3 regions of the Enterobacter sp. Taxon_8 genome follow, and region 2 is predicted to be linked to each of the others. Evidence: predicted binding sites of a transcription regulator. Region 2 holds the regulator's gene; each other region holds the start of a gene.
The links. Region 2 encodes PurR, which represses purine synthesis genes. Its sites were predicted from a motif close to CANGCAAACGTTTGCNTG; they were not measured.
Positions count from the first base shown of each region.

Region 1: a site for PurR is predicted at 1,280-1,297, ahead of raiA (ribosome-associated translation inhibitor RaiA). Genes of this name have one in related genera too.
Region 3: a site for PurR is predicted at 2,384-2,401, ahead of carA (glutamine-hydrolyzing carbamoyl-phosphate synthase small subunit). Genes of this name have one in related genera too.

Region 1 covers NZ_CM177989.1:1,047,737-1,052,965, reverse strand. Annotated here, with positions in the region: gene rluD (23S rRNA pseudouridine(1911/1915/1917) synthase RluD) at 1-257, opposite strand, end outside; gene bamD (outer membrane protein assembly factor BamD) at 389-1,126, shown strand; gene raiA (ribosome-associated translation inhibitor RaiA) at 1,395-1,736, shown strand; Phe leader region at 1,847-1,972, shown strand; gene pheL (pheA operon leader peptide PheL) at 1,848-1,895, shown strand; gene pheA (bifunctional chorismate mutase/prephenate dehydratase) at 2,003-3,163, shown strand; gene AC4IBF_RS05055 (SMP-30/gluconolactonase/LRE family protein) at 3,160-4,032, opposite strand; gene tyrA (bifunctional chorismate mutase/prephenate dehydrogenase) at 4,093-5,214, opposite strand; gene aroF (3-deoxy-7-phosphoheptulonate synthase AroF) at 5,225-5,229, opposite strand, start outside.
Region 2 covers NZ_CM177989.1:2,604,152-2,609,380, reverse strand. Annotated here, with positions in the region: gene punR (DNA-binding transcriptional activator PunR) at 4-915, shown strand; gene purR (HTH-type transcriptional repressor PurR) at 933-1,958, opposite strand; gene cydH (cytochrome bd-I oxidase subunit CydH) at 2,256-2,345, shown strand; gene AC4IBF_RS12280 (MFS transporter) at 2,509-3,675, shown strand; gene sodB (superoxide dismutase [Fe]) at 3,714-4,295, opposite strand; gene AC4IBF_RS12270 (C40 family peptidase) at 4,418-5,191, opposite strand.
Region 3 covers NZ_CM177989.1:3,840,736-3,845,964, reverse strand. Annotated here, with positions in the region: gene fkpB (FKBP-type peptidyl-prolyl cis-trans isomerase) at 1-186, shown strand, start outside; gene ispH (4-hydroxy-3-methylbut-2-enyl diphosphate reductase) at 188-1,138, shown strand; gene dapB (4-hydroxy-tetrahydrodipicolinate reductase) at 1,344-2,165, shown strand; gene carA (glutamine-hydrolyzing carbamoyl-phosphate synthase small subunit) at 2,620-3,768, shown strand; gene carB (carbamoyl-phosphate synthase large subunit) at 3,787-5,229, shown strand, end outside.

The sequences.
Region 1 (5,229 bases), 1.6 Mb from region 2:
ATGTCCAGTGGGATATCCTGCGGCTCGAAGCGGATTTCCTCTTCGATTTCAGCATTGATGGCGACAGCTTCCCCACCTAACACTTTCTCTTTTGGTTTGTCCCAGATTTTGCCGTTTACCATCACGCGCTGGTCAAGGATCCATTCTTTTATGCGTGAACGCGAATAATCAGGGAACAATTCGGCCAAAGCCTGATCTAAGCGTTGACCGAGCTGATTTTCGGAGACTGTTGCGGTGAGTTCTACTCGTTGTGCCATAAACTGCTTCTTCGTTTAACGTTGGGTTTTACGGCTTTGCCGTTTAATATAGTGTGCTATTGTAGCTGGTCTTAATCGGGAGCAGGAACAGAGTTTCTCCCGGACAAACATTTGAGGAAAGTCAAAACGTCATGACGCGCATGAAATATCTGGTGGCAGCGGCCACGTTGAGCTTGGCTTTGGTGGGCTGCTCCGGTTCAAATGAACAGGTCCCTGACAATCCGCCGAATGAAATCTATGCGACTGCACAACAAAAGTTGCAGGACGGTAACTGGAAACAGGCGATAACGCAACTGGAAGCGTTGGATAATCGCTATCCATTTGGTCCGTATTCGCAGCAGGTACAGTTAGATCTCATCTACGCATACTATAAAAATGCCGATCTGCCGCTGGCTCAGGCAACCATCGATCGTTTCATGCGTCTGAACCCGACTCATCCTAACATCGACTACGTGATGTACATGCGCGGCCTCACCAACATGGCGCTGGACGACAGTGCGCTGCAGGGCTTCTTCGGCGTGGATCGTTCCGACCGTGACCCGCAGCATGCGCGTGATGCCTTCAATGACTTCTCCAAGCTGGTGCGCGGCTATCCAAACAGCCAGTACGTGACTGACGCCACCAAACGTCTGGTGTTCCTGAAAGATCGTCTGGCGAAATATGAATACTCCGTGGCGGAATATTATACCCGCCGTGGCGCATGGGTTGCCGTGGTTAACCGCGTAGAAGGTATGCTGCGCGATTACCCGGATACTCAGGCAACGCGCGACGGCCTGAAGCTGATGGAAAATGCTTACCGTCAGATGCAGATGACCGCTCAGGCTGAAAAAGTGGCGAAAATCATCGCCGCGAACAGCAGCAACACCTGATTTTGCCTCAATGCAAAACGGCAGCCCGCAGGCTGCCGTTTTTTTATTCGTTTCTGAGCATTGCTGAAGCGCCTTAGCCTCAACACATCCTGTCAACTATGGCCCCAATTTATGCCTTCTACAAGGTAAATCTCACCTCTTCCTGCCCTGCCTCACAAAAAAGATTCCCTGACAAAAACCGACAAAATAACGTGATCTAAATCACACATTTTGACATTGGGTCGGGTATGCTGGAATCACCAAGACGGAAAGACAAGAGGTAAAATTTATGACAATGAACATTACCAGTAAACAAATGGAAATTACTCCGGCAATTCGCCAGCACGTCGCAGACCGTCTCGCCAAACTGGATAAATGGCAAACTCATTTGATTAATCCACATATCATCCTGTCCAAGGAGCCGCAGGGTTTCATCGCTGACGCAACTATCAATACTCCAAACGGCCATCTGGTCGCCAGCGCAAAACACGAGGATATGTACACAGCTATTAACGATTTGATCAACAAGCTGGAACGGCAGCTCAATAAAGTGCAACACAAAGGTGAAGCCCGTCGCGCCGCAACGTCGGTGAAAGACGCCAGCTTCGCGGAAGAAGTTGAAGAAGAGTAATCCTTTAAATTGAGTGTACCGCCAACGCGCCTTCGGGCGCGTTTTTTGTTTTTTATTGACAGGGTGAAAACAGTACGGGTACTTTAACGGTATCAATCGCAGGATGACTTTATGAAACTTACGCCGTTCTTCTTCGCATTCTTTTTTACCTTCCCCTGAACGGGAGGCGTTTCGTCGTGTGATAAAGAATGCGAAGACGAACAACAAGGCCTCCCACACCGGGGGGCCTTTTTTATTGATAACGATAAGATGAGACAGGCAACACTATGACACCGGAAAACCCGTTACTGGATCTGCGAGTAAAAATCAGCGCGCTGGATGAGAAACTGCTGGCGCTGCTGGCCGAACGCCGCGCCCTTGCCGTTGAAGTAGGCAAAGCCAAGCTGGACTCCCATCGTCCGGTCCGTGATATCGACCGCGAGCGGGATCTTCTGGAACGTCTCATTCAGCTCGGCAAAGCGCATCACCTCGATGCCCACTACATCACCCGGTTGTTCCAGCTCATCATCGAAGATTCCGTTCTGACCCAGCAAGCGCTACTGCAGCAGCATCTCAATAAAACCAATCCGCACTCTGCGCGTATCGCTTTCCTCGGGCCAAAGGGCTCCTATTCTCACCTGGCCGCACGTCAGTACGCTGCACGCCATTTCGAAGAGTTTATCGAGAGCGGCTGCGCGAAGTTTGCCGACATTTTTAACCAGGTCGAGACCGGCCAGGCGGATTACGCCGTGGTGCCGATTGAAAACACCAGCTCCGGCGCTATCAACGACGTCTACGATTTGCTGCAGCACACCAGCCTGTCGCTGGTCGGCGAGCTGACGATCCCTATCGATCACTGCGTGCTGGTATCCGGTTCAACGGACCTGAGCACGATCGAAACCGTCTACAGCCACCCGCAGCCGTTCCAGCAGTGCAGCCAGTTCCTGAACCGCTATCCGAACTGGAAAATTGAGTACACCGAAAGCACCTCGGCGGCGATGGAAAAAGTGGCGCAGGCTAATTCCCCCACCGTCGCGGCGCTCGGCAGCGAAGCGGGCGGCGCGCTGTATGGCCTGCAGGTGCTGGAACGCAACCTGGCAAACCAGACGCAAAACATTACCCGCTTCGTGGTGCTGGCCCGCAAGGCAATCAATGTGTCTGACCAGGTACCGGCCAAAACCACGCTGCTGATGGCAACCGGCCAACAGGCCGGTGCGCTGGTTGAAGCCCTGCTGGTGCTGCGTAATCACAACCTGATCATGACCAGGCTGGAATCACGCCCAATCCACGGTAACCCGTGGGAAGAGATGTTTTACCTCGACATCCAGGCCAACCTGGAGTCCGCTTCCATGCAGAAAGCTCTCCGCGAGCTGGGCGAGATCACGCGTTCCATGAAGGTGCTGGGCTGCTACCCGAGCGAAAACGTCGTGCCGGTCGATCCAATCTAACGTTCGATAAAGCGGCTTTTCTTCATCCCTGCCACGCCCACCGGCAGGGTGAAGATGGCCCCGGATAGCGGATATTTCGCCACCTCCTCCGCATCCATATTCTCCCGCGTGGTGGTAATAAACAGCGTTTTCATATCATCGCCGCCAAAGCAGACCATCGTCGGGCAACGCACCGGCATGCGATATTCTTCCAGCTGCTCCCCTTGCGGTGAAAAACGCGCGATGCGCCAGCCGTCAAACAGCGCGCTCCAGTAACAGCCTTCCACATCCATCGCCGCGCCGTCCGGTATCCCCTCGCCCTCTTTAAACTGACGAAACACCTCGCGCCTGCCGGGTTCGCCCTGCTCATCAAGCGGCGTACGATAGATCACACCGTTTGGCGTATCTGAGGTAAACATCCACTGCTTATCCGGGCTAAACGCTAAGCCGTTATGCCCGTGGATATCGCACTGGATCACCTTCGGCGTCAGGTCGTTGTCGATGCGCATCAGCAGGGCGCCGTTGTAATCTCCCGGCCCCCAGAACGTGCCCGCATAGAAGCGGCCCTGGTGATCGGTACCTCCATCGTTAAAACGCGCCAGCTGCGGGTTAGAGGGGTTATCACACACCTTGCGGCGCAGCAGGCCGTGTTTATCGGTCAGCCAGATACCCGTTCTCATCGCAACGATAAAACCACCCTGCTCGCGCAACGCGAAACAGCCCACCTCCTCGTGGAAAGAGAGTACGGTGTGTTCCGCCGTCGGCAGATGGTAGCGGTGGATCTCTCCTTCCAGAATATCGGCCCAGTAGAGCGCCTGCTCTTCGGCGCTCCAAGTCGGGCATTCAGGCAAATGCCCGGTGTAATTCAACAGCAGCTGCGGTTCGGCCATGACAGTTCCCCAAAATGAAAAAAGCCAGCATTGCTGGCTTTCAGTATATACATCATCGCATTACTGGCGACTGTCATTTGCCTGGCGCAATAAAGTCCGACTCTCATTCTGGAAACGCTGCGCGTAATCGCCAAACCAGTGTTCGACCTTGCGGAAGCTATCGATAAACGCCTGCTTATCTCCGTGCTCCAGCAGCGTAATGGCTTCACCAAAGCGCTGATAGTAGCGCTTGATCAGCGCCAGGTTGTTTTCAGAGGACATAATAATGTCCGCGTAAAGTTGCGGATCCTGCGCAAAGAGACGCCCGACCATCGCCAGTTCCAGACGATAGATAGGTGAAGAGAGCGCCAGAAGCTGTTCAAGCTGTACGTTCTCTTCCGCCAGATGCAGACCGTAGGCAAACGTGGCAAAGTGGCGCAGCGCCTGAATGAACGCCATGTTCTGGTCGTGCTCAACCGCGCTGATGCGGTGCAGTCGTGCCCCCCATACCTGAATCTGTTCCAGGAACCACTGATAGGCTTCCGGCTGACGACCGTCGCAGTAAACCACCACCTGCTTAGCAAGGCTGCCGCTGTCCGGGCCAAACATCGGGTGCAGACCCAGCACCGGACCCGTATGAGCAGCCAGCATTGCCTGCAGCGGACCATTTTTGACGGAGGCCAGATCCACCAGGATGCAATCTTTCGGTAAAGGAGGCAGCTTCCCGATGATTTGCTCCGTCACGTGGATCGGCACGCTGACGATAACCATCCCGGCATCTTTCATGAGTTCCGGAGCATGCGCCCAGTCCTCTTTTTCCAGAATGCGCACCTGATAGCCAGAAAGCGTAAGCATCTTTTCAAACAGGCGCCCCATCTGCCCAGCACCGCCGACAATCACGACCGGACGCAGGGAAGGACAGAGAGTTTTGAAGCCCTTGTCGTTTTCACTGGAATAGGACTCCCGCATCACGCGACGCAGAACATCTTCAATCAAGTCCGGCGAAACCCCCAGCGCCTGCGCCTCTTTACGGCGGGAGGCGAGCATAGAGGCTTCGCGCTCCGGGACGTAAATCGGCAGGCCGTATTTGCTTTTCACCTCACCGACTTCGGCAACCAGCGACATGCGTCGCGCCAGCAGATCCAGCAGCGCCTTATCCACTTCATCAATTTGATCGCGCAGTGCGGTCAATTCAGCAACCATAACTACCCTCTTAAG
Region 2 (5,229 bases):
AAAATGTGGTCAGATTATTCTCTTGAAGTGGTCGATGCTGTCGCGCGTAACGGCAGCTTCAGCGGTGCGGCGCAGGAGCTGCACCGCGTCCCTTCGGCCATCAGCTACACGGTGCGTCAACTGGAGGAGTGGCTGGCGGTTCCGCTGTTTGAGCGGCGGCATCGTGACGTGGAATTGACGCCCGCCGGGGCGTGGTTTTTGAAGGAAGGGCGTTCTGTTATCAAAAAAATGCAGATCACCCGCGAACAGTGCCAGCAGATCGCCAACGGCTGGCGGGGACATCTTTCCATCGCGGTGGATAACATCGTGAAGCCGGAACGCACCCGACAGATGATTGTCGATTTCTATCGTCATTTCTCTGACGTTGAGCTGCGGGTCTCGCAGGAGGTGTTCAACGGGGTGTGGGATGCGCTGGCGGACGGCAGGGCGGAGATGGCGATTGGCGCGACGCAGGCGATCCCGGTCGGGGGACGTTACGCCTTTCGCGACATGGGGATGCTGAGCTGGAAATGCGTGGTGGCCAGCGATCATCCTCTGGCAGCGATGGACGGGCCGCTTAGCGACGATACGCTGCGCAACTGGCCCTCGCTGGTGCTGGAGGATACGTCCCGTTCATTGCCCAAGCGTATCACCTGGCTTCTGGACAACCAGCGGCGGGTGGTGGCTCCGGACTGGGAATCGTCGGCGACGTGCCTCAGTGCCGGACTGTGCGTCGCGATGGTGCCCGTTCATTTTGCGCGTCCGCGCATCAATACCGGCGAATGGGTTGAACTGACGCTGGAAAATCCGTTCCCGGACGCGGCCTGCTGCCTGACCTGGCAACAAAATGATGTCTCGCCCGCCATGGCCTGGCTGCTGGATTATCTGGGGGACAGCGAAACGCTGAACCGGGAATGGTTACGGGAGCCAGCGTAGCTGGCCCCGTAAAGGGATTAACGACGGTAGTCGCGGAACGGACCGTCCGCAACGGAACGGCGTTCAATCAGGCGCGGGTGAACTTCAATGGACTGCGACTCTTCGCGCTTGTTGACGATCCTGTCGAGCAGCATATTGAAGGCCGTTTCGCCCAGCGAATCTTTCGGCTGGTGAATGGTGGTCAGCGCAGGGGTGAAGAAGCGCGCGTTACGCACGTTGTCATACCCGATCACGGAAATATCCTGCGGTACGCGCAGACCCAGTTCATCGGCGGCGCAGAGCGCGCCCATGGCCATGATGTCACCCCCGCAGAAAACGGCGGTCGGACGGTGCGGCTGGGAAACGATCTGCTGCATTGCGCGGTAGCCTGATTCCGGCTCAAAGTCGCCCTGCACGATCCAGTTTTCCGGCACGGTGATCAGCGCTTCTTCCATCGCTTTCATAAAACCGGCAAGACGGCCCGCCCCGGTGTTGCGCTCCAGCGGACCCGGGATCACGCCAATCTCGCGGTGACCGCGTTCGATCAGGTAACGGCCGGCCATATAACCGCCTTCAAAGGCATTGTCGATAACGGAGTCGGTGAAATCTGCACGCGCTTCGCCCCAGTCCATAACGACCATGGGGATGTGGCGATACTCTTCGAGCATCGACAGCACGGATTCCGGGTACTCGGAACACATCACCAGCAGGCCGTCAACGCGCTTCTGAGCCATCATCGACAGGTAGGCGCGCTGTTTTTCAATGCTGTTCCACGCGTTGCCCAGAATCAGGGTATAGCCTTTCTGGAAGCAGTTTTTTTCAACCGCTTCAATGATCTCGGCAAAATAGGCCGCTTCACTACTGGTCGCCAGCAATCCAATGGACTTGGTGTGATTAACCTTAAGGCTACGCGCGACCGCACTTGGCGAATAATGCAGCTCCTTGATCGCTGCCCAGACGGCGTTGCGCGTCTCTTCCGCCACAAAGCGGGTTTTGTTAATTACATGTGATACGGTTGTAGTGGAAACGTTTGCGCGTTTTGCTACGTCTTTAATTGTTGCCATTAAATGTCACTCCAGACCATATCCTAAGCTCCTGAAAAACTTGAAGGTAAACGTTTGCCTTCTCTCACCCTTATCACGCAATCTTGAATTGCGGCACGCCGGGAAAACGACACGGGACGTCAGGAGGGGGTCAATGGCCGGTACGCTAATAAATTTAGCGTGGAATTTTGTCCTATCTTGATGAAAAGGGGAAGAGGTAAAGTGGTTATCAGTATAAATCCAGGAAGATTTTTGACGTAATCTGTGCAAAAATGAGCAAGCTCACTTTTCGTGTGGGGATTAAAAGGAGAAAAATTGATGAGTTCCGATCTTAAGTTTTCGCTGTTCACCACCGTTGTTGTGCTGGCTCTGATTGTTGTGGCCGGTCTGACGGCTGCGCTGCACTGATTTACGCGGAGGGAGAGCCTTCTCCCTCCCGACTCCCCGGATTGTTACTTCTCTGGCAAAAATCTTTTGCCATTTTGTTAACTTCTCATTTTTTGTGATTGATGTCATGCTTTCCGCTTCTTTGTTCTGTGTCACCACGTGACACGGCATCCGGAGTTTACGCATGAAAATCAATTTTCCCCTGCTGGCCCTGGCGATTGGCGCTTTTGGGATTGGCACCACTGAATTCTCCCCGATGGGGTTACTGCCCGTCATCGCCCGCGGCGTGGACGTCTCGATCCCTGCGGCTGGCATGTTGATCAGCGCCTACGCTATCGGCGTGATGGTGGGGGCGCCGCTGATGACGCTTCTCCTTTCTCATCGCGCGCGCCGCAATGCGCTGATTTTCCTGATGGCGATTTTCACCCTCGGCAACGTGCTTTCGGCCATTTCGCCGGACTACACCACGCTGATGCTGTCGCGTATTCTGACAAGCCTCAACCACGGCGCGTTCTTTGGGCTGGGGTCGGTCGTGGCGGCAAGCGTGGTGCCAAAACATAAGCAGGCGAGCGCCGTGGCCACCATGTTTATGGGGCTGACCATCGCTAACATCGGCGGTGTTCCTGCTGCAACCTGGCTGGGAGAAGCGATCGGCTGGCGTATGTCTTTCCTGGCGACGGCCGGGCTGGGCGTGGTCGCGATGGTGGCATTGTTCTTCTCCCTGCCGAAAGGCAGCGCCGGAGAACGTCCGGAAGTGCGTAAGGAGCTGTCGGTGCTGGTGCGCCCGCAGGTGCTTTCCGCGCTGCTTACCACCGTTCTCGGGGCAGGGGCGATGTTTACCCTCTATACCTATATTTCACCGGTACTGCACGATATCACCCACGCAACGCCTCTCTTTGTGACCGCGATGCTGGTGCTGATTGGCGTGGGCTTCTCGATTGGCAACTATCTCGGCGGGAAATTTGCCGACCGTTCCGTGAGCGGGACGCTGAAGGGCTTCTTAACCCTGCTGATTGTCATCATGATCGCCATTCCGTGGCTGGCGCGTAACGAGTTTGGCGCCGCGATGGCGATGGTCGTCTGGGGTGCAGCAACGTTCGCCGTGGTGCCACCGCTGCAGATGCGCGTGATGCGTGTTGCGCATGAAGCGCCGGGCCTCTCATCCTCGGTCAATATCGGTGCCTTTAACCTGGGCAATGCGCTCGGTGCGGCGGCCGGTGGGGCCGTGATTTCAGGTGGTCTGGGATACAGCTTTGTGCCGGTGATGGGGGCAATCATTGCCGCGCTCGGCCTGCTGTTGGTGATGATGTCGGGTCGTAAACAGCCAGAAGCAGCCTGCGCTGCGGAATAAACCAAAAACGCAGAAGGGCGAACCCTTCTGCGTGTCTTTTACGCGGCGAAGTTCTTCGCCACAAAGTCCCAGTTAACCAGTGCCCAGAAGTGTTCCAGGTAGTTCGGGCGCGCGTTACGGTAATCGATGTAGTAAGCGTGTTCCCATACGTCCACGGTCATCAGCGGCTTCGCGCTGGTGGTCAGCGGGGTGCCCGCGTTAGAGGTGGATACGATAGCCAGTTTGCCATCCGCCTCTTTAACCAGCCACGTCCAGCCTGAACCGAAGTTCTTGATGGCTGCATCGGTAAATTTCGCTTTGAAATCTGCGAAGTTGCCAAATGCGGCGTTGATAGCGGTAGCCAGTTCACCGACAGGTTCACCGCCGGCATTCGGCGCCAGGCAGTGCCAGTAGAAGGTGTGGTTCCACACCTGAGCGGCGTTGTTGAATACGCCACCCTCAGAGCTGCGGACGATCTCTTCCAGCGTTTTGCCTTCAAAATCGGTGCCCTTGATCAGGTTGTTCAGGTTGGTGACGTAAGTCTGGTGATGTTTGCCGTAGTGATATTCCAGGGTTTCCGCAGAAATGTGCGGTGCCAGGGCGTCTTTTGCATACGGTAGTGCAGGTAATTCGAACGACATTGCTTCTCTCCTTATTGTATTTTGCGTTGCCAATAACCACACAGACAACAAGGACAGGATAGCAAATTGAAAGGGTATGCAAAAGAGGAACTTACCCTGCCACGGGTGTGGCAGGGCAGGGGTTAGCGAATGGTTTTCGGCGTCATCACGCGGCGTGCGCCGACGTAGTGGCGTACCCAGTAGTCTTCACTGAGAGAGGTGATCTGAATATCCTGACCGCTACGTGGAGACTGGATGAATTTTCCGTTGCCTACATAGACGCCAACGTGGTCAGCCGTCCCGCGGCCTTGGGTGCGGAAGAACACCAGATCGCCATTTTCCAGCTCACCGCGGTCAACCGGTGAGGCATCGCGCAGGTGGTACATTTCGTTGGCGGTGCGCGGAATGCGGAACTTGACCAGATCTTTATAGGCGTAATAGACGAGGCCGCTGCAGTCAAAACCGGTACGCGGCGAAGTCCCACCCCAGTGATAAGGTTTACCAATCTGCCCCATCAGTTTATTCATTGCGGTTTTTTGCGCTTTTTGTACGCGCACTTTATGCACTTCAGCAATTTTCATGACCTTCGTGCATTTCGCCTTATGGCCTTTACGGGTGATGCATTTTTCAGTAACGAGGTTAGAGGTGGTTTGCGAAGCTTTACTTTTGGCAGAGTGGGCAGTGCGGGAAGGTTTTGTTTTCGTTTTGCTGGAAGCGGTCTGTTTCGTCTGAGCCGGTGTTTTTTTCTTGTCGTTCTTAGCGGTGGTTTTTTTCTTACGTTCTGTGGCTTTCACCAGATGGTTTTTTTGTACAGCAGAATGCCGCGCCTGCTGAGAGGCGTTTGCCACTGGCGTGAAAGTGAGTGAAGTAAACAGTAAAGCACAGAGCGTGATCGAGATTTTATTTATCCGCGCCACTGGGCAGTCCCCTGATAAATGCAGGTCATCAATAATAC
Region 3 (5,229 bases), 1.2 Mb from region 2:
GATGCGGGTGAACCGGAAATCGGCGCGATTATGCTCTTTACCGCTATGGACGGCAGCGAAATGCCTGGCGTGATCCGCGAAATCAACGGCGACTCCATTACCGTTGACTTCAACCATCCGCTTGCCGGGCGTACCGTTCATTTTGATGTTGAAGTGCTGGAAATCGATCCTGCACTGGAGGCCTGAAATGCAGATCCTGTTGGCTAACCCGCGCGGCTTCTGCGCCGGTGTAGACCGCGCTATCAGCATTGTTGAAAACGCGCTGGAGATTTACGGCGCGCCGATTTATGTGCGTCACGAAGTGGTGCACAACCGCTACGTGGTCGACAGCCTGCGCGAGCGCGGCGCCATCTTCATTGAGCAGATCAGCGAAGTACCGGACGGTGCGATCCTGATCTTCTCCGCGCACGGTGTCTCTCAGGCGGTCCGTAACGAAGCAAAAAGCCGCGATCTGACCGTATTCGATGCTACCTGTCCGCTGGTGACAAAAGTGCATATGGAAGTGGCGCGCGCCAGCCGTCGTGGTGAAGAGTCGATTTTGATTGGCCATGCCGGTCATCCGGAAGTCGAAGGCACCATGGGCCAGTACAGCAACCCGGAAGGGGGGATGTATCTGGTTGAGTCGCCTGAAGATGTCCTTACGCTGAACGTGAAAAACGAAGCGCGTCTGTCGTTTATGACCCAGACGACGCTCTCCGTAGACGATACCTCAGACGTGATTGACGCCCTGCGTCAGCGCTTCCCGAAAATCGTCGGCCCGCGTAAGGATGATATCTGCTACGCAACCACTAACCGTCAGGAAGCGGTGCGCGCGCTGGCTGAACAGGCGGATGTGGTGCTCGTGGTCGGCTCCAAAAACTCATCTAACTCCAACCGTCTGGCCGAACTGGCGCAACGCATGGGGAAAATGGCTTTCCTGATTGATGACGCGTCGGATATTCAGGAAGCGTGGGTTAAAGACGCGGCCTGTGTCGGCGTGACGGCCGGGGCGTCTGCGCCAGATATTCTGGTTCAGAACGTCATTTCCCGTCTGCAGGAGCTGGGCGGCGGCGAAGCGGTGCCGCTGGAAGGACGTGAAGAGAACATCGTTTTCGAAGTCCCGAAAGAACTGCGCATCGACGCCCGCGAAGTTGAATAGTCCTTTTTCTGATGAAAGGCCAGCACCTCCTGTGCTGGCCTTTTTTTTACCCGTTACTTTATCGTGACGACAAAATCATGTCTTTTACTGATATTTAAGTCGGTTTCACGTTAAATTCTAATTATCGGTGTTTTCAGTTGGCAGTGCTTCTCAAGGCTGGTTAATCTGAAAACGGTTTACATCATTTTAACGTAAGAGAATAACTATGCATGATGCACAGATCCGTGTCGCCATTGCGGGCGCGGGTGGACGTATGGGCCGTCAGCTTATTCAGGCGGCACTTCAGATGGATGGCGTAGCGCTTGGCGCGGCACTGGAGCGAGAAGGTTCTTCGCTTCTGGGGACCGATGCCGGTGAGCTGGCGGGCGCTGGCCACACGGGTGTTACCGTGCAAAGCAGTCTGGAAGCGGTAAAAGAGGACTTCGATGTATTCATCGATTTTACACGCCCGGAAGGGACGCTCACGCATCTGGCGTTTTGCCGTCAGCACGGCAAGGGGATGGTGATTGGCACCACCGGTTTTGACGATGCGGGCAAGCAGGCTATCCAGGATGCATCCAAAGAGATTGCGATTGTCTTCGCCGCAAACTTTAGCGTGGGCGTTAACGTCATGCTGAAGCTGCTGGAGAAGGCCGCGAAGGTGATGGGCAATTATACCGATATCGAGATTGTAGAAGCTCACCACCGTTACAAGGTTGATGCGCCATCTGGGACGGCGCTGGCGATGGGCGAAGCGATTGCTCATGCACTTGATAAAGATTTAAAAGACTGCGCGGTCTATACCCGCGAAGGCTACACCGGCGAACGCGTACCTGGCACCATCGGTTTCGCAACCGTGCGAGCGGGTGACATCGTCGGCGAACACACGGCGATGTTCGCCGATATTGGCGAACGTGTCGAAATTACGCATAAAGCGTCCAGCCGAATGACGTTTGCCAATGGTGCCGTTCGGTCCGCCTTGTGGCTGAAAGAGAAGAAAAATGGTCTTTTTGATATGCGAGATGTGCTAGATCTCAACAATTTGTAAGCATTATTACCCATCGTGATGTGGTTATTGCAGTCGTAATTGTTTGATTGCATAGGGCAATATTTTATTGCCCTTTTATTTTATCTTTTTCATGTGTTGTTTTTAATTAAGCCTCTAAATTTCTATATCTTGTAGCGTTTTAACGTTACTGAAATGTAAATTTTGACCATCCGGTCCACTTTTTCATGCTCCAACACGACATTTTTTATTAAACCCGGCGCGCAAGCGTTTTCCGCGGTGATTTACCTGATCTTTTTGTCGCTTAAGCCGCATTACTCTCACCAGGGCTGCAAAACACTAAACAAAATATCCGTTTTAAGTTGACTTTTACCCACCAAATCTCCAGAATGCCGCCGTTTGCCAAAAATCCGCTGGCAACACATTTGCATTGATTCATGACACGGTTATGAATTAATATGCAAATAAAGTGAGTGAATATTCTCTGGAGGGTGTTTTGATTAAGTCAGCGCTATTGGTTCTGGAAGACGGAACCCAGTTTATCGGTCGGGCCATAGGGGCAACGGGTTCGGCGGTTGGGGAAGTCGTTTTCAATACTTCAATGACCGGTTATCAAGAAATCCTCACTGATCCTTCCTATTCTCGCCAAATCGTTACTCTTACTTATCCTCATATCGGCAATGTCGGCACCAATGCGGCTGACGAAGAATCCTCTCAGGTACATGCGCAAGGCCTGGTCATCCGCGACCTGCCGCTGATAGCCAGCAACTTCCGCAATACCGAAGATCTTTCTTCTTACCTGAAGCGCCATAACATCGTGGCGATTGCCGATATCGATACCCGTAAGCTAACGCGTTTGCTGCGCGAGAAGGGTGCACAGAACGGCTGCATCATCGCGGGTGATAACCTCGATGCGACGCTGGCGCTGGAAAAAGCGAAAGCCTTCCCTGGCCTGAACGGCATGGACCTGGCGAAAGAAGTGACTACTGCTGAAGCCTACAGCTGGACTCAGGGTAGCTGGACGCTGGAAGGCGACCTGCCGGAAGCGAAAAAAGAGAGCGAGCTGCCGTTCCACGTGGTGGCCTACGATTTCGGCGCCAAGCGCAACATCCTGCGCATGCTGGTTGACCGCGGCTGCCGCCTGACGGTGGTTCCGGCACAAACGTCTGCCGAAGACGTGCTGAAGATGAATCCGGACGGTATTTTCCTGTCCAACGGTCCTGGCGACCCGGCGCCGTGTGATTACGCCATCGCCGCCATCAAGTCCTTCCTGGAAACCGACATCCCGGTATTCGGCATCTGCCTCGGCCATCAGCTGCTGGCGCTGGCTAGCGGTGCGAACACCGTTAAGATGAAGTTCGGCCACCACGGTGGTAACCACCCGGTGAAAGACATTGATAACAACACGGTGATGATCACCGCGCAGAACCACGGCTTTGCCGTCGACGAAGCCTCAATGCCGGCTAACCTGCGCGTGACCCATAAGTCGCTGTTCGATGGCACCCTGCAGGGTATCCACCGTACCGATAAGCCAGCATTCAGCTTCCAGGGCCACCCTGAAGCCAGCCCGGGGCCACACGACGCCGCGCCGCTGTTCGATCACTTCATCGAACTTATCGAGCAATACCGTAAGACAGCTAAATAATCAGGAGCCGAGAAGACAATGCCAAAACGTACAGACATAAAAAGCATCCTGATCCTTGGCGCTGGCCCGATCGTGATCGGCCAGGCCTGCGAATTCGACTACTCCGGCGCTCAGGCGTGTAAAGCCCTGCGCGAAGAGGGTTACCGCGTTATCCTGGTGAACTCCAACCCGGCAACCATCATGACCGACCCGGAGATGGCAGATGCAACCTACATCGAGCCGATTCACTGGGAAGTCGTGCGTAAAATCATCGAGAAAGAGCGTCCGGACGCGGTGCTGCCAACCATGGGCGGCCAGACGGCGCTGAACTGTGCGCTGGAGCTGGAGCGTCAGGGCGTGCTGGAAGAGTTCGGCGTGACCATGATCGGTGCGACCGCCGACGCCATTGATAAAGCAGAAGACCGTCGCCGCTTCGACGTGGCAATGAAGAAAATCGGCCTCGACACCGCGCGTTCCGGTATCGCACACAACATGGAAGAAGCGCTGGCCGTTGCGGCTGAAGTGGGTTATCCGTGCATCATCCGTCCATCGTTCACCATGGGCGGCACCGGCGGCGGTATCGCCTACAACCGTGAAGAGTTCGAAGAGATTTGTGAACGCGGTCTTGATCTCTCCCCAACCAAAGAGCTGCTGATTGACGAGTCGCTGATTGGCTGGAAAGAGTACGAGATGGAAGTGGTACGTGATAAAAACGACAACTGCATCATCGTCTGCTCCATCGAAAACTTCGATGCGATGGGTATCCACACCGGTGACTCCATCACCGTTGCGCCAGCCCAGACCCTGACCGACAAAGAGTATCAAATCATGCGTAACGCCTCGATGGCGGTACTGCGTGAAATCGGCGTGGAAACCGGCGGTTCTAACGTGCAGTTCTCGGTTAACCCGAAAACAGGCCGCCTGATTGTTATCGAAATGAACCCGCGCGTGTCCCGTTCCTCCGCGCTGGCGTCGAAAGCGACCGGCTTCCCGATTGCGAAAGTGGCGGCGAAGCTGGCGGTGGGTTACACCCTCGACGAGCTGATGAACGACATCACCGGTGGCCGCACGCCTGCGTCCTTCGAGCCGTCCATCGACTACGTTGTGACCAAAATTCCTCGCTTCAACTTCGAGAAATTCGCGGGCGCGAACGACCGTCTGACCACCCAGATGAAATCTGTCGGTGAAGTGATGGCGATTGGCCGCACCCAGCAGGAATCCCTGCAAAAAGCGCTGCGCGGCCTGGAAGTGGGCGCGACCGGCTTTGACCCGAAAGTGAGCCTGGACGACCCGGAAGCGCTGACTAAAATCCGCCGCGAGCTGAAAGACGCGGGCGCAGAGCGTATCTGGTACATCGCCGATGCCTTCCGTGCGGGCCTGTCCGTGGACGGCGTGTTCAACCTGACCAACATCGACCGCTGGTTCCTGGTGCAGATTGAAGAGCTGGTGCGTCTGGAAGAGAAAGTGGCCGAGCTGGGCATC